Regions from separate parts of the Actinoalloteichus sp. AHMU CJ021 genome, predicted to be linked through region 1. Evidence: riboswitches for the same ligand, from Rfam matches in the RefSeq annotation. Region 1 holds a riboswitch; each other region holds the start of a gene.

Region 1 (6,332 bases):
CGGCGCATGGTGACGGCGGCGGCGCCCTCGGCGTCCGCGACCGCGACCGCGGCCCGCACGATCGCGGCCCTGCTCAGCGTGGTCGTCGTCCGGCCCGGCGGCTCCGGCAGGGTCCATACGAGCGCTCCGGGCTGTCCGGGTACCGCGTTGCTCAAGGGACACCTCCTTCGCGCGCATCTAACCATTGGTGTACTAAGTACATGTGATGTACGACGTACACGAAACTGAGGTCCTGATCGTGGGCGGCGGTCTGGTCGGGCTGTCCGCCGCCCTCTTCCTCGAGTGGCACGGTGTCCCCGCCGTGCTGGTGGAGAAGCGGGACACCACGTCGCCGCAACCCAAGGCCCGCCGGATCAACCTCCGGACGATGGAACTGTTCCGCCAGGTCAACGCCGAGGCCGACGTGATGGCCGCCGCGGCGGCACTCGCGGACTTCGAGGGGATGGCGGCCGGCCGGACGCTCGTGGAGGCGGAACCGCTCTCCTGGGGGCACGGCGAGGACGACCCGGCACCGGAGATCTCACCGTCCGACTCCTGCCTCTGCGCCCAGGACACCCTGGAACCCGTGCTGCGCGCCCTGGCGACCGAACGCGGGGCCGACCTGCGGTTCGGACACCGCGTGCTGGAGGTGGTGGACGACGGCACCTCCGTCACCTCCACCGTCCGCGACCCCGACGGCCGCGTCGGTGCCATCCGGGCGCGGTACCTCATCGCGGCGGACGGCGCGCACAGCCCGATCAGGGAACGGTTGGGCATCGCCAGGAGCGGGCGAGGGACCCTGGGGAGGTCCACCAACGTCTACTTCGAGGCCGACCTCTCCGCGCAGGTGCGCGGCCGGGAGTTCAACCTGTGCCAGATCGAGCACCCCGAGGTGCCGAGCATGCTGCTCACCGTCGACGGGGTCCGGCGCTGGCTGCTCATGGCCGACCCGGCCCCCGGCCGGGACCACGCGGGTTGGGCGCGGGCGGTGCGCACCGCGACCGGAGTGCCCGACCTGGACGTGCGCATCCTCAGCGCCCTCGACTGGGAACCCGGGATGTTCGTCGCGGACCGCTTCTCGGCCGGGCGGATCTTCCTCGCCGGCGACGCCGCCCACGTCATGCCCCCCTACCTCGCCGCCGGTGCCAACACCGGCATCCAGGACGTCCACAACCTCGCCTGGAAGCTCGCCCGGGTGGTCTCCGGTACGGCTCCCCGATCCCTGTTGGACAGCTACCAGGTCGAGCGCCACTGGTTGGGGTGGCTCACCGCCGACCAGGCCAGCGCGCAGACGGCGAACCTGCGCCAACTGGGCGTGGAGTCAGGGGACGGCACCCCGTCGCACGACCCCGTGGCCCTCCTCATGGGCTACCAGTACCCGGCCGGCGCCTTCGTCCCCGACGGCTCCCTCGCGCCGCTCGACCGGTTGGGGCTCACCGGGCAGCCGGGATCGCGACTCCCGCACCACAGGCTCGGCCCGGACCGGTCGGCCCTGGACCTCGTCGGCAGGGGACTGACCCTGCTCGGCGCCAGCGACACGTGGGAGCGGGCCGCGTCCGCCACGCCCGGGGTCGAGCACCGCCGGGTGGACGACCCGGCCTGGGCCGCGAGCGTGGGCATCACCGGCACCGGAGCGCTGCTGGTGCGCCCCGACCACGTGATCGCCTGGCGCTGCCCGACGGCACCCCGGGACCCCGCCGACACCCTCCCCGACGTGGTGGCCGCGGTTCTCAGCGGTCGGGGCTGACCCCAGCCGGTCGCGACCCGGGTGACCGGCGCGCGGTCGGTCCGCGAGGACCGGCCGCCCGGCGCCCGGCTCCGACCACCGGCCGCCTTCCGCCGAACCCCCGAACCGACCGGCCTCGGCGGGTGGGGGCGGTCGCCCGGTCCCGGCGGGGCGGGACGACTCCGGCCGGCGGAGCACCGGCCGACCAGGAGGCCCACCGCCCCGTCCGTCCCCCTTCGCGGGTGGGGGCACCCCGCCGGAGGGCGGTGATCACCCTCGGTGCTCGTTAGGCCGGTCGGGCAGTGTGGCACAGATCTACCCCCAACTACTTGCGGGCGGACGTTTCCGTTCGGTTTACTCATCGCGACAGCCCATCCGGAGCGGCCGAGAGACCTGGCTCGTTGACGCCGCAGCAACCACCCGTTCGCGGGCAGGTGCTAACGCCAGGATCGATGGAGCGAGCATGTTGATCGCCACCGCCCTGACCCGACGACGCGTGGTCGACCACGGCCGCCGGACCACGTCCGGCTGTCCACTCATGGGCAGCTGAAGGACGTCACCGGTCCCGCGGAACACCCCTGGTCCTCGTCTTCTTCCTGACCATCCCACCCGTACCGCCGCGCCCTCGCGCGCGGTCGCGTGTGGCTGGCTGCCGTCGTGTGGAGCGAACAATGATCACTGTCGAGAACCTCACCAAGAGCTTCCCCGGTAAGGGCGAGCACGTGCTCGCCCTGGACGGTGTCTCCCTCAGCGTCCCGGCCGGAACGGTCTGCGGCGTCGTCGGCCCGAGCGGCGCCGGCAAGTCCACCCTCGCCCGTTGCGTCGCCCTGCTGGAACGCCCCGACCGGGGATCGATCCGCGTCGAGGGCGTCGACCTGGTGGCCCTGCGCGGCCGTGAGCTGCGGGACGCGCGTCGCCGGATCGGCGTCGTCCCCCAGGGCGACTCCCTGCTGCGGCAGCGCACCGCCGCCGGCAACGTCGCCCTCCCCCTGGAGAGCGCCGGGGTGGCCGCGCCGGCCCGGCGCGCCAGGGTCGCCGAACTGCTCGACCTGGTCGGCCTCACCAACAAGGCCGGCAGCTACCCCGACCAGCTCTCCGGTGGCCAGCGGCAGCGCGTCGCGGTCGCCAGGGCGCTGGCGGCCAGCCCCTCGGTGCTGCTCGCCGACGAACCCACCTCGGCCCTCGACCCGGAGACGACCGGCTCGGTGCTCGCGGTGCTCGACCGGGTGCGCTCCGAGCTCGGGGTGACGGTGCTCGTGGTGACCCACGACATGGCCGTCGTCCGCCGCATCTGCGACGATGTCGCGGTCCTGGAGGGAGGGCGGGTCGTCGAGCACGGCAAGGTGCTGGACCTGCTCACCCAGCCAGGCAGCCGGATCACGGCCTCCCTGCTCCCCGAGGTCGACCAGGCCGGCACCACGCCTCGCGAGATCGGCCAGTACGACGTGGTCGCCGAGGTGGTCCTCGTCGGGTTCGCCGCCGTGGGAGCCCTGCTCCCCGAGGCGGCGCACCGCCACGACGTGGAGCTGGCCATCCTGGGCGGTGGGCTCACCAGGCTCGGTGAGACACCCGTCGCCCGCTTCAAGATCGGAATCAACGGCGAGCGCTCGGAACGGGCGCTGAGCTGGCTCGCGGAACGGGACGCCGTCATCCGCCGCGCGCCACGCGATATCGGAGGACTTGCCGCGTGAGGGAACCCACCCCGTGGGACCGGGTCTTCGACCTGGTGATCAGTGCCACCGGGGACACCGTCTACATGGTCGGCATCGCCACCCTGCTCGCCGCCCTCGGCGGGATCCCCCTCGGCATCGTGCTGCACATGACCTCGCCGACAGGGCTGTCCCCTCGGCGGATCACGCACCGCGTGCTGGGAGTGGTGGTCGACGTCGGCCGCTCGCTCCCGTTCGTGGTGCTCCTGGTGGTGCTCAGCGCGTTCACCAGGGCGCTCGTGCAGACGACCATCGGCCCCACCGCGGTCATCGTGCCGCTCACGGTGGGGGCGGTGCCCTTCGTGGCCCGGCTCGTGGAGTCGGCGTTGCGGGAGGTCAACGTGGCCGTCGTGGAGGCGGCCATCACCACCGGGGCCAGCAGGCTCCGCCTCGTCCGGAGCGTGCTGCTCCGCGAGGCGGGGCCCGCCCTGGTCGCGGCGATCGGAGTCACGGCGGTCACCCTGATCGGCTACTCGGCGATGGCCGGGGTGATCGGCGGTGGCGGGCTCGGTGACCTCGCGATCCGGCACGGCTACCAGCGCAACGACGAGCGGATCCTGCTGGCGTCCGTGCTGGTGCTCGGCGGGCTCGCCTGGCTCACCCAGCTGACCTCGGACTTCATCGCACGCACCATCGACCGTCGACGGTCGGCGTTGCGGGTGTGACACCCGCGCCGCCCCCGCCACCGGGGAGCGGCACACCAGCAAGTACACCCGTGCCGGGGACGACCATGCCCGGGCGCGGCAGACGCGCCTGCCCACGGGCCGGCGCCAGGAGAGAGGAAACCGGGAGTGCGACACCGTTCCCTGACCGCCGTCGCCATCGCGGCCGCCGCCGTCACCACGCTCGCCGCCTGCGGGAACAGCGAGACCGCGTCCGACGGGGGCGGTGACACCGACACCCAGGCCCCGGTCACCGCCGACGGTCCGCTGCGCGTCGGCGCGTCCGTCACCCCGCACGCGGAGATCCTGAACTTCGTCCAGGAGGAGTTGGCCGCCGACGCCGGCCTGGAGATCGAGGTCGTCGAGTTCACCGACTACGTGCAGCCGAACACGGCGCTGCGGGACGGGTCGCTGGAGGCCAACTACTTCCAGACGGTCCCCTACCTGGAGCAGTTCACGCTGGACCACGGTGGCGACTACGAGTGGGTCGAGGGCGTGCACATCGAGCCGCTCGGGCTCTACTCGGAGTCGGTCGACGACGTCGACGACCTGCCGGACGAGGCGGTCATCGGGCTGGCCAACGACCCGGCCAACCTGACCCGCGGCCTGCGGCTGCTCGCCGACAGCGGTCTGATCACGCTCGCCGAGGGCACCGAGGACAACGCCACCGAGCTGGACGTCGAGGACAACCCGAAGAACCTGCGCTTCCAGCCGCTGGAGGCGGCCCAGCTGCCGAGGAGCCTCGCGGACACCGACGCGTCGGTGATCAACGGCAACTACGCCATCGACGCCGGCCTCAATCCGACCGAGGACGCCATCCTCCTGGAGGACGGCGAGGAAAGCCCGTACGCGAACGGCCTGGTCACGCTGCCCGAGCTGGTGGACGACGAGCGCATCCAGCAGCTCACCGAGCTGCTGCGTTCCGAGGAGGTCCGCGAGTTCATCGAGGGGACCTACCAGGACGGCAGCGTCGTCCCGGCCTTCTGAGGCCAGCCCTCCCGTCGGGAGCGGTCATGACGTCCGTGCGGCCGTGACCGGAGCCCCCTCGGGAGCCGAGGCGCGATGCCGGCCCGCGTCCGCCGGATACCCTTTCCTGGTCGTGGCCCTGCTGGTTCACGTCCAGGGCTGGTGACGAGTCGTCCATCCCTCTCGGGGGAGGGGATGGACGACGAGCCCCCGAAGGGCGGGGGAGCCAGCCGCCGGACGCGGTCGAGGCCGCTCGTCGGGCCGCGCGTGCCTGGGAATGTCCCACCGTCGCTGTGATTCGACTCACCGCCCCCGGGTCGGCCGGGCGGCTCCTGCCCCGGTTCCGCGTCGGCCGCTGTTCGGGTGGATCTCGACGCCGTCGGTTCGGTGGACACCTCGTCAGGGCGGCCGGCCGCCGCCCGGACGGCCCAGCGCAGGGGACGAGCACGAGGAACACCGTTCGGAGGACGCCCGGACGCCCGGCGCGATCGTTAGCCGATCGTGGCCACCTGCCCGTTCGGGCTACCCGAACCGAGCGGTCGGCGCGGCGAGGCAGCGCGGTTCCGCTCTACGGAGAGTGATCCTCACCGGTTCGGGGGCGGAAGATCGGCCAAACGCCCGTAGGCTGCAAGGGTGCTGGCAGTAGTACCGCCCCCGGTGACCGTTCGAGCCCCGGCCAAGGTGAACCTCCACCTCGCCGTCGGTGACGCGCGGGACGACGGCTACCACGAGTTGGCGACGATCTTCCAGGCCCTGTCGCTGACCGACGAGGTCACCGTCTCCGTCGCCGACGAACCCGGGCTCGACGTGACGGGCGAGGGAGCGGACACCGTCCCCCTCGACTCCTCGAACCTGGCGTGGCGGGCCGCCCGGGCGCTCGCCGAGCACGTCGGCCGCGACCCGGACCACCTGAAGGTCAGGATCGACATCCGCAAGTCCATCCCGGTGGCGGGCGGCATGGCCGGCGGCAGTGCCGACGCGGCGGCCACCCTCGTCGGGTTGGTCAACCTGTGGCGGTTGGAGATGGGGCGGGACGAGCTGTCCGGTGTCGCCGCGACCCTGGGCAGCGACATCCCCTTCTCCCTGCACGGCGGCTACGCCCTGGGCACGGGGCGGGGTGAACGGCTGGTGCCGGTGTTGTCCCGGCACACCTTCCACTGGGTCATCGCCCTCGCCAGTCGGGGTCTGTCCACCCCCGACGTCTTCGCAGAGCTGGACAGGCTGCGCCGGGAGGGCTCGCCGCCCCGGGTTGGTGGCGTGGAACCGGTGCTGGAGGCCCTGTCCTCCGGT
Region 2 (6,332 bases), 870 kb from region 1:
TCCACGGCGCGGAACGCCGCGTTCAGGCCCCAGCCGAGCAGGCCGGTGGCGATGATGAGCGCGTACATGCGGTCGGGGGCGCCCGCGGAGCGAGCGAGGTTGATCGCGCCGCCCAGCCCGGGGACGCCGATGACGAGTTCCGCCGTGACCGCCAGGATCAACGCCGTCGCCGACGCGATCCGCAGGCCCGTGGCCAGGTAGGGCACCGCCGCCGGCAGCACGATCCACCGCAGCACGCCGAACCGGCCCAGCCGGAACGCCCGCCCGGTGTCCCGGGCCACCGGATCGGTGTCGCGGACGCCGTAGATCACCGGGATCAGCAGCTGCCAGAAGGCCGCGAAGGCCGCGAGGAACACCTTGCTGGCCGCGCCCGTGCCGATCGCGAGCACGACGAGCGGGATCAGGGCCACCGACGGGATCGGCCGGAGGAACTCCACGATCGGCCGGACCGCCGTGTACAGCAGGGGAACCGTCCCCAGCGCCAGCCCCACCGGCACCGCCAACAACACGGCGATGCCCAGCCCGGCGCCCCAGCCCTGGAGCGTCTGGCCGACCGACACCCAGAACGAGGGGTCGACGACCTGCCCGGCGAGGGCGACGAACATCTCGCTGGCCGGTGGGAAGTAGCGCGTGGGCAGCACTCCGAGCCGCGAGACCAGCTCGGCGAGCAGGAGCACGCCGAGCACCGTCACCGCGGGCAGCGCCGCGCCGGGCAGCCGGGGTCGTCCCGACCGCCCGTCGCGGGTGCCGGGGCCCGCGTGCTCGGGGCGGGTGGTGGTCGTGGGTGGTGTCATCGGCCCGTTTCCGAGGTGTTGGCGCCCGGGGCCACCAAATCGTCGGCGTTGGGCTGCTCACTGATCAGCCCGTACCGCTCGGTCAGCTCCAGGTAGGTGCGCAGCGAGTCCACGTCCATGCCCGGCTGGAACACCGGGAGCAGCATGTCCTGGGCCTGTTCGGCCGGGATGCCGAGGCTTTCGGTCAGGACCCGCCTCGTCTCGTCCGGGTTGTCGGTGGCGAACTCCTTGGCCCGGTCCATCGCCCGGGAGAACCTCTCGATGACCTCGGTGTTCTCGGCGGCGTACTGCCGGTTCGTCACCAGGTAGCCCAGTTGGGCGTCGGGCGTGGCCTCCACGAAGTTGGACAGCACCGGGCGGGCGCCGTCCTCCTCTGCCAGGCTCAGGTGCGGTTCCAGCTGCCAGATGGCGTCGACCTCGCCGGCGAACAGGGCCGCGTTCATGTCCGGGTAGGGCATCTCGACGAAGTCGAGGCCGGAGACGTCCACACCCCTGTTCTCCAACGCGGCCTTGATCGTCACCTCGCCGATGTTGTTCAGCCCGTTGACCGCGATCGTCGTGCCCGCCAGGTCCGCCGCGTCCTGGATGGGGCTGTCACCGGCCACCAGGATCCGGGAGATGTCCTGGTCCGGGTCGCTCCCCGTCCCGGTGGTGTTGGTGACGGCCTGGAGCGGCAGCCCCTCGCCGGCGGCGACGGCCAGCGACACGGTGTTGGAGTGCCCGAACTGGTAGTCGCCTCGGACGACGCCGGGGATGATCGCCCCGCCGCTGTCCGCCAACGTGATGTCGACGTCCAGGTCCTCCTCCTCGAAGAAGCCCTGTTCCTCGGCGAGGTAGATGGAGGCGGCGTCCGGGGTGGGGATGGTGGCCACCGACAGGGAGGTCGGGCCGTCGCCGTCCCCGGCCGTGTCCCCGCCGCCGCAGGCCGCCGCGAGCAGGGCCGTCGCGAGAACGCCGGCGATACCCAGCCGGGCACGGCCCGAACGGGGGTGGCGCTGTGGTCGCATCGTCATCTGGAACCTCTCGAAGGGCGTCACGCCGGAGGGGCGTGGTGGGTGGTCGGGTGCCCGGGCCGGGGTCAGCGGTCCCGGGACGGCGCCGGCTGGCGGATCGTCAACCGGGTGTGCTCGCCGAAGAGGGCCGGTGGGAGGGTGAGCAGGACGGCGGGGGAGGCCGGGTCGGCCTCGACGGCCCGCCACGCCGCACCGGCCGAGGCCAGCGCCCGCCGAGTCCTGCCGAGGTCGGTGCTGGTCAGCTCGACCGAGGCGAGTCCAACGCTCCGGTGCGCCGAGGCGTCCTCGACGGTGTGGGCCGGTGCCCCCGTCAACCGGGGCAGCGAGTCGGCGTACCAGCGGGCCGGGGCCGAGCCCGGTCCCGGCATGCCGATGGTCAGCTCGCCGACGCCGTGCACCGCGTTGGGGTGCTCGGGTGGTTCGCCGCTGGTGGGTGAGGCTCCGTCCCACCGGATGAGGAACGGGTAGGGGCCGTCCATCCCGACACGCTCGGGGAAGAACAGCTCCCAGGACACCCGCTCACCGCCCGGGGTGGTGCGGCTCATCGACAGCCGGTGCGGCTCCGCGCGCTCCGGGGCGGCCAGCGACCCACCGTCCACGGGGGTGTTGGGGGGCAGCCGCAGCGCGTACCCGACCCAGCCGCCGCCGTCGCGGGACAACGCGCGGACCGTGCTCCGACCCAGGTCGCTCGCGGAGGCCTCCTCCGGATCGGTGACGGAGATCAGCTCCAGGTACTGCCCGTCGAGCACGACCAGGGCGTTCTCGGTGCCGTGCCCCGGGTGCCGGCCGCCGGGCCGGGCGTCGAAGCCCAGCGACCGGAGGTACTCGGTGGCGGAGGGCAGGTCGGCGACCGCGAGCACGAGGTGGTCGAGCACCACGGGCCCGGGCAGCGGGGAGGGCAGTCGAAGAGCGAACGGGGTGGCGTTGTCACCGGACATGGTGGGGCTCCAGGGCGGCCGTCGGGGTCAGCTGGGTGCACCATCGCCTCCCGGCGCCGTGACGGCCCGGGAGACGCCACCGACGGGGTCCGTCGGTGGCGGCTCTACCTCAGGGAGCTGCAGACGAGACCGAAGTCCACGTAGATGCGGCCGTAGAGGAGGTCCCCGACCGTCGCGGCGGCGATCGCCCGCGGGTCCGAGTGCTTCATCCGTTCCTCCACTGGCCGGGCGCTTCCGCCCTGGTCCGCACTTGCCACGACTGCTCGGGTGACCTGGTCGCTCACCCGGGGCACCCCACCGCGGCGGAGGGTTGCCAGCCAGCGAGCCGGGGCTTGGCGCTGGCACTCGTGACCACCAACGACACTAGCCACGAGATGCTTGATCCAACAACTTTCTATGACGCCGCTCACGGGTGCCGGCCGCCTTCGGCCGTCCCCTCGAGCGGCGTCGGTCCCGCTCGTCAGGAGCTGGCGCTCGCGGTGTGGTAGAGGCCGCGTCCACTGGCGACAAGCCGCCCTTGGCCGTCGTGCACGCGGGCCTCCGCCACGGCCAAGGTCCTGCCGAAGCGGACCACCTCGCCGACGGCGGTGAGGTCCTCGCCCCGCGACGCCGCCCGGTGGTAGTCCACCCGCATGTCCACGGTCGGGACGCCCCGCCCGAGGCGGGACACCAGCGCCCAGTCGGCCGTGAGGTCGACGATGGTGGCCAGGATGCCGCCGTGCGTGTAGCCGGCGTCCGGGTCGGCGACCCACTCGGGCCGCCAGGCGAAGGCCAACTCGATCCGGTCCTCGCCCACCGACAGCACCCGGAGCCCCAGCCACTCGTGGAACGGGCCCTGCCGGAGCAGGCGTTCCACCTCGGTGGGGTCCGTGGTCGGGCCGGTGCGTCGCGGGTGTTCGGAGGCCGTGTCGGCGCGGTCGGTCATGCGGCTCCTTCCAGGCGGCACGACGGGCGTCCCCGACCTGCGGGGCACCCGAGTTCGGGTCCACCACAGCAGACCGGGCGGGGGGTGGGTGGCGGCTGTGAGCGACGCCTCCCGGCGGCGCCACCCGCCGTGATCGCGGGACGTCGCCGCGTCACCCGGAGGCGGGCGGGACGCCCGGGCCACTCACGGACCCGTCGGGCGGTGCCCCGGGACAACGCCCCGGGGAGCCCACCGCATTCCCGCGCCCGTCCCGGGGGGCGGGAACGGTGCCGGCCGCGCCTACCGCCGCCGTTCCTGGGCCGCGGCCGTGCCGAACACCCGGGTGACCGCGGCCTCGCGCAGCCGCTCCAGCCGCGCCGCCTGGTCCAGCGACCGCCGCAGCAGCGCGTCGAGTCGCTCCGTCCCGGGCCCCGCCCCGGCCGGACCCGCGTCCTCGGCCACCGCGCGCAACGTCCGCCACGCGCTCGCCAGGGACGTCACCACCAGCAGCAGACCTTCCAGTTCCACCACCGTGCTCAACGGCGAGCGCCCGCGCAGCTGCCCGTTGAGCTTCAACCGGCCCGCCTTCTCGGCGGCCCACAGCGCCCAGGTCTTGTAGTGCGCGACCTCCACGTCCAGCAGTCGCATGGCGTCCGCCAACCGAGCGCGGTCCTCCGCCATCTCGTCGGCCAGCCGGTCCAGTTCCGGTCCGTCGGGGGAGGACACCTCGGCCTTCGCCAGCCGCCGGGCCAGCTCCACGGCGGCGGTCGCCCCGGCGAGGTGGTCGTTCAGGTAGATGGCCAGCAGCCTGGACCGCTGGTCCGGCGGTGCCGGCTGATCGCTCCGCTCGGTCATGGTCCCCTCCCGAGGGCCGGTGGCCCTGACGAACACGTGGCACCAGGGGGCTACCCGGTGCCGGTGCGCTCATACCGTCGGTGGCGGGGCAGGGGGTCGCCGAGTCGAGCCCGGGCGGCCGCCGACCACCCTGCGTAGTGAGGTTAGCCTTCCCTCAGCGTTCCCGGTGGATGTTCTCGCGAGCCCCCGGGGCGGACGGGAGGATCGGGTGCGCGGCGCGGAACACCGGCGGACAGGGCCGGGACGGCGGTGACGGTGTCGAGGAACCCGGCGACGCCCCGGAGCCGTGCCCGCCGCTCGTGGTCGCGAGCGGTCGTGATCCCGACCGCCGTGGTGCTCCTCGCCGTGTTGGCCAGCCTCGCCGTCGGGTCGGAGGCGCTCGCCGCCCGCGAGGTGTTCCTGGCGTTGTTCGTCGACGACGGCGGGCGGGCCAGGGTGATCGTCCACGAACTCCGCGTACCCCGGACCCTGCTCGCCGCGTCCGTCGGCGCCGCCCTGGGGATCGCGGGCGCGTTGATGCAGTCGCTCACCCGCAACCCGCTGGCCGATCCCGGCATCCTCGGCGTCAACGCTGGCGCGGCCGCGGGGGTCGCCGGCGCCGTCGTGCTGCTCGGGCTGCGCGACTACTCCTCCTACGTGTGGTTCGCCTTCCTGGGGGCGGGGGTGACCGCCGTCCTCGTCTACGCCATCGGCACCGCCGGAGCCAGTCCGGTCCGGCTCGCGCTGGCGGGCACCGCGATCGGCGCCGCCCTCACCGCCGCCACCCAGTCCCTGGTCCTGCTGCGGCCCGACGCCTTCGACGAGTTCCGGTTCTGGGCGGTCGGTGACCTCGCCGGCCGGGACCCGGCGGTCGTCCGCACGATGATCCCGTTCCTGCTCGTGGGGCTCGTCCTCGCGCTCGCGGTGGCGTCGTCGCTCAACACCCTGGTCCTCGGCGACGACGTCAGCCGGGCACTCGGCTCCAGGGCGGGGGCCACCCGGGCCGTCGTCGCCCTGGCCGTGCTGCTGCTCAGCGGGGCCGCGACGGCCGCCGCCGGACCGATCGCCTTCGTGGGGTTGGTCGTGCCGCACATCGCCCGATCGCTCCTCGGCAGTGACCACCGGTGGTCACTGCCGGGAGCCGGCCTGCTGGGCGCCGCCCTGGTGCTCGTCGCCGACGTGCTGGGACGGGTGGTGCTGCCGCACGGCGAGCTCCAGGTCGGCCTCGTGGTGACCGTCGTGGGCGCGCCCTTCTTCATCGCGCTGGTCCGACACCGGAGGATGCCCCGCCTGTGAGCACCAGGACCCCGGCCACCTCGGCCCCCCGCCGTGCCGACCGACCCGACCTGACCGGAACGGTGCTGGCCAGTCCGAGCGGGCGGTTCGCCGTGCGGGTGGTCGCACGGAACGTGCTGGTCGGTGCCGTGCTGGCCGGTGCGGTGGTCCTCGCGGCGCTCGCCTCGCTCGGCTACGGCGAGGCCGGCTACGGCCTGGCCGAGGTGGTGCGTGTGCTGGGAGGCGCGCCGGGACCGGCGGGCGCGGAGTTCGTCATCCTGACCTTGCGGCTGCCCCGGGTGCTGGCGGCCGTGCTGGTGGGCCTCGCGCTCGGGGTCAGCGGGGCCGTGGTGCAGTCCCTCACCCGCAACCCGCTGGGCAGCCCGGACGTGCTGGGCTTCACCACGGGAGCGGCGACCGGGGGGATCCTGCACATCACGCTCGTCGGCGGCACCGCGCTCGCCGTCGCCGGTGGCGCGGTGCTCGGTGGCGTGACGACGGCCCTCACGGTGTACCTGCTCGCCCACCGGGGTGGGGCGAGCGGCGCCCGGATCGTCCTCGTGGGTATCGGGGT
Region 3 (6,332 bases), 2.8 Mb from region 1:
GTGACGGCGCATGATCCACCCATTCCGGTCACTTCGTCCCGAGGTCGTGGCCGACCCGTTGCGTCGGCACACGCCCGACCGGCTGGGCCCGGGCCGGGACAGCCCGCGCCAGGGGACCACCGCCCGGCGGTCAACTCTCCGAACGCAGCCGCCGCAACGCCTCGGCGAGGTCGTCCGGGTACTCGCTGGTGAACTCCACCCACTCCCCCGTGCCCGGGTGGTCGAACCCGAGCCGCCTGGCGTGCAGCCACTGCCGCGTCAGCCCCAGCCGCTGGGCGAGGGTGGGGTCGGCACCGTAGGTGAGGTCACCGGCGCAGGGGTGCCGCAGCGCGGCGAAGTGCACCCGGATCTGGTGCGTCCGCCCGGTCTCCAGCCGCACCTCGGCCAACGAGGCGGCCCGGAAGGCCTCCACCACCTCGTAGTGGGTGACGCTGGGCTTGCCCCCCGCCACCACCGCGAACTTGTAGTCGTGCCGGGGATGCCGGTCGATTGGGGCGTCGATGGTGCCGTTGGTCGGATCAGGGTGACCCTGGACCACCGCGTGGTAGATCTTGGAGACCGTCCGCTCCTTGAACGCCCGCTTCAGGGTCGAGTACGCGGTCTCGCTCTTGGCGACCACCATCACCCCGGTGGTGCCCACGTCGAGCCGGTGCACCACCCCCTGCCTCTCGGCGGCACCGGACGTCGCGATCCGCAACCCCATCGCCGCCAGCCCCGCCAGGACCGTCGGCCCGGTCCAGCCCGGGCTCGGGTGGACGGCGACCCCGACCGGCTTGTCGACGACAGCCACGTCCTCGTCCTCGTGGAGGATCCGCAAGCCCGGCACCGGCTCGGGTGCGGCCACGACCGGCCGCTCCGGCTGGGGGAGCTGGACCTCCATCCACGAACCGGCCACCAGCCGGTCCGACTTGCCCGCGGGAGCACCGTCGATCACCACGCCACCGGACTCGGCGATCGAGACCACGGCCGTCCGTGACAGACCGAGCAGCTTCGCCAGGCCGGCGTCGACCCGCATCCCGTCGAGTCCGTCGGGCACCGGAAAGGTGCGGGTGTCGCTCATCGCTGGTCGTCTCCCTCGGCGGTGGTCGTCTTCTCCTGGTCGGCGCGCCCCCGGACGGTGCTCCCGTCGTAGTCCCGGCCGAGCACGGCCAGCACCACCAGCAGCGCCACCCCGCCCACCAGCGCGGAGTCGGCGACGTTGAACACCGGCCACACGCTGCCGTCAGGAGCGAACAACGAGACGAAGTCCACGACGTGGCCGTGCAGGGGCGCCGGGGAACGGAAGATCCGGTCCGCGAGGTTGCCCAGCGCACCGCCCAGCATGAGGCCCAACCCCAGGGCCCAACCCACCGAGCGCAACCGGGGCGCGATCCAGATGATACCCACGACCACGCCGACGGCGACCAGGGTCAGCAGCCACGTCATGCCCGTCGCCATCGAGAAGGCGGCGCCGGGGTTGCGCAGCAGCACCAGGTACACACCGCCACCGAGCAGCCGCACCGGCTCCCGCCCCTCCAGCTGGGCGACGGCCACGACCTTGGTGACGAGGTCGAGGGCGAACGCCACCCCGGCCACCACCGCGAGCAGGCCCACCCGTCGTCTCGGCGACCCCCCACCAGGGGGCACGGCGGGCCCGCTGGGTCCGCCGACGGCTCCCGCGTCGGCGTTGGCGGGATCGTCGTCGGCGTTGGACCCCGCAGGGCCGGTCTCGGTCACCCAGTCATTGTGACCTACCGGCATCGACGCTGGTCACAGGCGTCGACACCGGCCAGCGGGCGCTGGTCGGGCAGCCCCGGGCCGCTCGGTGGGGCCACCCGCGCTCAGGCGGGCCCGTCCCCCAGGAGCCCGACCGGCAACCGCCGGGGGTCCGGGACGGGCACCCAGCGCCCGTCCCGCTGGGCATAGGACCAGGCCGGCCCCGAGGCCACCACCGCCCGGAGCGCGGCGAGCAGGCGGTCGACGTGCTCCTCGGTGGCTCCCAGGCCCACGCTGACCCGCACCGCGCGTCCCCCACCGACCCCCGCCCGGGCCAGCAGGCGCTCGGTCGCGACGTGCGCGCAGAACGCCCCGTCCCGCACCCCGATCCCGTACTCCGCCGACAGCGCGGCGGCCAGCAACCCCGGGTCGATCCCGTCGACGCCGAAGCTGACGACGCCCACCGAGGGGGTGGCATCGTCGAACAGCCGCAGCGGACGCACCCCCGGCACGGCCGCGACGCCCTCCCGCAGTGCTCCCGCCAGCCGGTCCTCGTGCTCGGCCACCCCCCGCCAGTGCCCCGACAGCGTCTCGCAGGCCACCGCGAGCGCGTGCGCTCCCACCACGTTCGGCGTCCCGGCCTCCTGGCGCTCCACACCGGCCGCCCAGGTCACCCGCAGATCAGCTCCCACGGACTCCACCAGGGCCGACGCTCCTCCACCCCGCAGGTACGGCGGCGCCGACCGCAGCAGGCGCGCGGGCCCCGTCAGCGCCCCGCAGCCGAAGGGCGCGTAGGCCTTGTGCCCGGAGAAGGCGAGGAAGTCCACCCCGAGCTCGGACACCGACACGGGCCGGTGGGGCGCCCACTGCGCGGCGTCGAGGACGGACAGGGCTCCGTGCCGACGGCTGACCTCGGCCAACTCGGCCACCGGCCACAGTTCACCTGTGACGTTCGACGCGGCGGTGAGCACCACGGCGACCCGGTCACCGTCGGCGACCAGCCCGGACAGCTCCGCCTCCAGCGCCGCCACCGCCTCACCCCGGGTACGCGGCGCGCGGACGCGGCGCACCCGGCGGCCGGCCCAGGGCAGCAGCGCCGCGTGGTGGTCGGTGTCGAAGGTGACCACCACGGTCCCCACCGGCAACACGGCGGCGACCAGGTTCATCGCGTCGGTGGTGTTGCGGGTGAACACCACGTCGTGGTCGGGCGGGGCGTCGACGAACCGGCGCACCGTCGCCCGCGCGTTCTCGTAGATCCTCGTCGACGCCTGCGACAGCAACCCGGCTCCCCGGTGGACGCTCGCGTACCAGGGCAGGACCGCGTCGACGGCGTCCCGCACCGCCTCAAGGCAGGGGGCGCTCGCCGCGTGGTCGAGGTTCGCGTACGGGACATCCCCGCCGGTCACCAGCGGGACCCGCAGGTCCGCACCGACCACCGGCGGCAGGGCCGACGCGGGGGGCGCGAGGCGGGACGGGCGGGCGGTGGTGGGTGCGGACGACATGGCACGACCTCCTCGGATCCAGGGGGGACCCGGTGGTAGGCCCCGCGCTTGCCCGACACCACACGGCTCGGGCCTGGTCCTCACCCGGAGCACCCCACCGCGGAGGAGGGTTGCCGGCCAGCGAGCCGGGGCTTGGCGCTGGCGCTCATGACCTGCGGCAGAACCTAACCGCCGCCGCCCGACCTGTCCAGCGGGCCTCCCAGCCACTGGGAGCCGGCCCGACCGCACCCACCGGAACAGCCACCCCCGCGCTGGACCCGCCCGGGCACCGTCGTCCGCCCCTCCTCGGTCGCCGCCGGCATCAGCCCTCCAGCAGGGTGCGCAGGCGGTCCTCGGCCGCGGTCTCGTCGAGGTCGACGACCAGCCACTTGTCCCGACCGCGTTCCCCGGCGTCCACTCGCACGGCTTGGCGGCGGACACCGAACGCGTCCGCCACCGCGCGGCGGAGCGCCTCATTGGCCTTGCCCTCGACCGCCGGGGCGGCCACCGCCACCACCAACGCCGGCCCCAGGACCCCGTCCCACCTGCCCCCGACGACGTTTCGTCGCGCGCCGGGTTTGACACGCACCGCGAAACGGAACACGACCGTCCACCTCCTCCGCCGGGCGTCCCGACCGGCCGCCCGCACCGACCACCCTGCCCCGACACGCGAGCCGAGCGCGGTCGGGGTGCTGGTGGGCCCGCGGCGGGCGAGCCGCCCAATCAGTGCCGCTGTCTCGTCAGGTCCAGGGACCGGGGCACCAGGAGGCAGGCCACGACTGGCACCGCCAGGAGGGTCACCGTCGCCAGCGACTCGCCGAACGCCGCCCTCGCCAGCCGCACCCACCTCGGGCACCCCGGACTCCGAGGACAGCTCCAGGACCGCGGCGAGGGGCTCCCCGGCCGGACCGGCGTCAACACCCCCGACATCGGCCTCCCCCAGCCCGACTTCCAGTTGGGCGCGGTAGAACACTGAGGCCAGACTGCCGAGCACGGCGACGCCGAGCACGGTGCCGAGGTCGTAGGCGGTCTCCTCGATGGCGGCGGCGTTGCCGGCCTTCTCCGGGGGTGTTCCGGACATGATGATGGCCGAGGCGATGGCCAGTGATCCCGCGCCAGCGCCCAACAGGGCCAGCCCGATCGCCAGGTTCGGGTAGGAGAGGGGATTGGGCGCCACGGGCAGCAGCAGGAACCCGACTCCGGCGACCGCGAGCCCGCCGGCCCTGGCCGAGGGGCGGACCTGACCGGAAGCTGAGGTGATCCGCGCGGACGGCGACACCGACGGCTGGATGGCGTCGGTGGATCACCGGCGCGGTCGCGGTGCGTGCACCTACGGGACGGAGGGCTGGTTTCAACCAGAACTGACCTGATGGATCGCGTCGACCAGTGGGTACGCGACGGCCCGGTGCCACCGAGGTGGCGGTGCGGGAACAGGGGCGGGGACCGCCCCTGGGACAGACGCGTCCCGGCTCACGGGAGCGGCCACCACACCGGGCAGGCGGCCGCCGGGGCCTGCGACCCCTCGTCGACGGGCCTCGGCTGACGGCCCCGCACCGGGGACCGCGCCCCACCGGCTCCCCTTCCCGGCATGGGAGGGCGGGACGGCCCGTCCGTCCCCCCGCACGACCACCACGGCCCACCCGCACCGCTCGCCACGCCCGAGCGGGGGCGCCCATGGCGCGGCGGACGACCGGTTCGCCCAGTCCCGGCGGGAGCGGGACGGGACGACGGCCCCGACTGCCGCGCCGGTCGGTCACCGGCCCGGCGGCCGGGACCTCGTCGGTGGTCCCGCCGGGCGCCGCCGGGCGGGACACGTTCCCACCGGCCGCGGCGCCCGAGGGCTCACACCCTGGTCACGGAGACCCGCACGGAGGTCCCCTCGCCCACCGTGCCGGTGAGCGCGGGCGCACCCTCCTCGATGGCGGTGGACAGCGACACCGCCAGGGTCTCGCCCCGCACGAACTCCTCGTGGGCGGTCACCGCCGCCACCAGGTCCGCCGGCACCTCGACCGCCAACCCGATCCGGTCCGAGACGTCGAGACCCGCGTCGCGGCGGGCCTGCTGCACGACGCGGACCAGGTCGCGGGCGACGCCCTCGGCCGCCAGTTCCGGTGTCACCTCGGTGTCCAGGGCGACCAGCCCCGCGTTACCCGGCAGGGACTCGACGTCGTCCACGTTCTTCGCCAGCCGCTGCTCGTACTCGCCCGGCAGCAGCTCCACACCGGCGACGACCACCGTGCCGTCCTCGGCCTCGTGCCACTCCCCCGCCTTGGCCGCGCGGATGACCTTCTGCACGTCCCGGCCCAGTCGGGGGCCGGCCACCCTGGCGTTGACCGCGAGCTCGAAGGAACCGTACGAGCTGCCGTCGTCGGTGAGCTCGACCTCCTTCACGTTGACCTCGTCCTTGATGAGGTCGGCGAAGGGCGCCAAGGCCCCCGGGTCGGCGACCACGGCGGTCAGCCTGGCGAGCGGGAGACGAACCCGGCGCCGCGCCGCCTTCCGCACGGCCAGGGCCGAGGAGCACACCTGCCGGACCTGGTCCATGGCCGCGACCAGGTCGGGATCCGAGGGCAGGGAGTCCGCGTCCGGCCAGTCCGTCAGGTGCACCGATCGGCCGCCGGTGAGGCCGCGCCACACCGCCTCCGAGGTCATCGGCAGCAGCGGGGCGACGACCCGGCAGGTCACCTCCAGCACCGTGTGCAGGGTGTCCACCGCCTCCTGGGACCCGGCCCAGAACCGGTCGCGGGACCGACGCACGTACCAGTTGGTGAGCACCTCCAGGAAGTCCTGGACCTCCGCGCACGCCGAGGCGATGTCGTAGTGGTCCAACCGCTCGGTGACCCGCCGCACCAGGTCGTGGGTCTTGGCGAGGACGTAGCGGTCGAGGACGTGCCGGGAGACGCCGCGCCCGGCGGCGGCCAGTTCCTCCCCGTCCGCGTAGGACACCCCGGTCAACGACTCCGCGTTGGCGTACAAGGACAGGAAGTACCAGGAGTTCCACAGCGGCAGCACCGCCTTGCGCAGCGACTCCCGGATTCCCCGTTCGGTCACGATCAGGTTGCCGCCGCGCAGGATGGGGCTCGCCATCAGGAACCAGCGCATGGCGTCGGAACCGTCGCGGTCGAAGACCTCGTTGACGTCCGGGTAGTTGCGCAG

Evidence for each region. A riboswitch is a leader RNA that binds a small molecule or an ion and turns the genes downstream of it on or off. The one in region 1 is predicted to bind S-adenosylmethionine.
Region 2: another riboswitch for S-adenosylmethionine. It lies ahead of C1701_RS04265 (VOC family protein); the one in region 1 lies ahead of C1701_RS08200 (methionine ABC transporter ATP-binding protein).
Region 3: another riboswitch for S-adenosylmethionine. It lies ahead of C1701_RS20145 (aminotransferase class V-fold PLP-dependent enzyme); the one in region 1 lies ahead of C1701_RS08200 (methionine ABC transporter ATP-binding protein).

The regions. Positions count from the first base shown of each region.
Region 1 is NZ_CP025990.1:1,976,305-1,982,636, reverse strand. Features, by position in the region: gene C1701_RS08210 (TetR/AcrR family transcriptional regulator C-terminal domain-containing protein) at 1-155, opposite strand, end outside; gene C1701_RS08205 (FAD-dependent monooxygenase) at 206-1,726, shown strand; SAM riboswitch class I at 2,074-2,164, shown strand; gene C1701_RS08200 (methionine ABC transporter ATP-binding protein) at 2,377-3,396, shown strand; gene C1701_RS08195 (methionine ABC transporter permease) at 3,393-4,079, shown strand; gene C1701_RS08190 (MetQ/NlpA family ABC transporter substrate-binding protein) at 4,206-5,063, shown strand; gene C1701_RS08185 (4-(cytidine 5'-diphospho)-2-C-methyl-D-erythritol kinase) at 5,676-6,332, shown strand, end outside.
Region 2 is NZ_CP025990.1:1,105,511-1,111,842, reverse strand. Features, by position in the region: gene C1701_RS04275 (ABC transporter permease) at 1-794, opposite strand, end outside; gene C1701_RS04270 (ABC transporter substrate-binding protein) at 791-1,807, opposite strand; gene C1701_RS04265 (VOC family protein) at 1,873-2,745, opposite strand; SAM riboswitch class IV at 2,987-3,098, opposite strand; gene C1701_RS04260 (PaaI family thioesterase) at 3,206-3,670, opposite strand; gene C1701_RS04255 (hypothetical protein) at 3,950-4,504, opposite strand; gene C1701_RS04250 (FecCD family ABC transporter permease) at 4,820-5,779, shown strand; gene C1701_RS04245 (FecCD family ABC transporter permease) at 5,776-6,332, shown strand, end outside.
Region 3 is NZ_CP025990.1:4,739,544-4,745,875, reverse strand. Features, by position in the region: gene C1701_RS20155 (RluA family pseudouridine synthase) at 131-1,060, opposite strand; gene lspA (signal peptidase II) at 1,057-1,593, opposite strand; gene C1701_RS20145 (aminotransferase class V-fold PLP-dependent enzyme) at 1,821-3,197, opposite strand; SAM riboswitch class IV at 3,237-3,350, opposite strand; gene C1701_RS20140 (DUF167 domain-containing protein) at 3,499-3,780, opposite strand; partial or broken gene C1701_RS28200 (MFS transporter) at 4,128-4,344, opposite strand; gene ileS (isoleucine--tRNA ligase) at 5,019-6,332, opposite strand, start outside.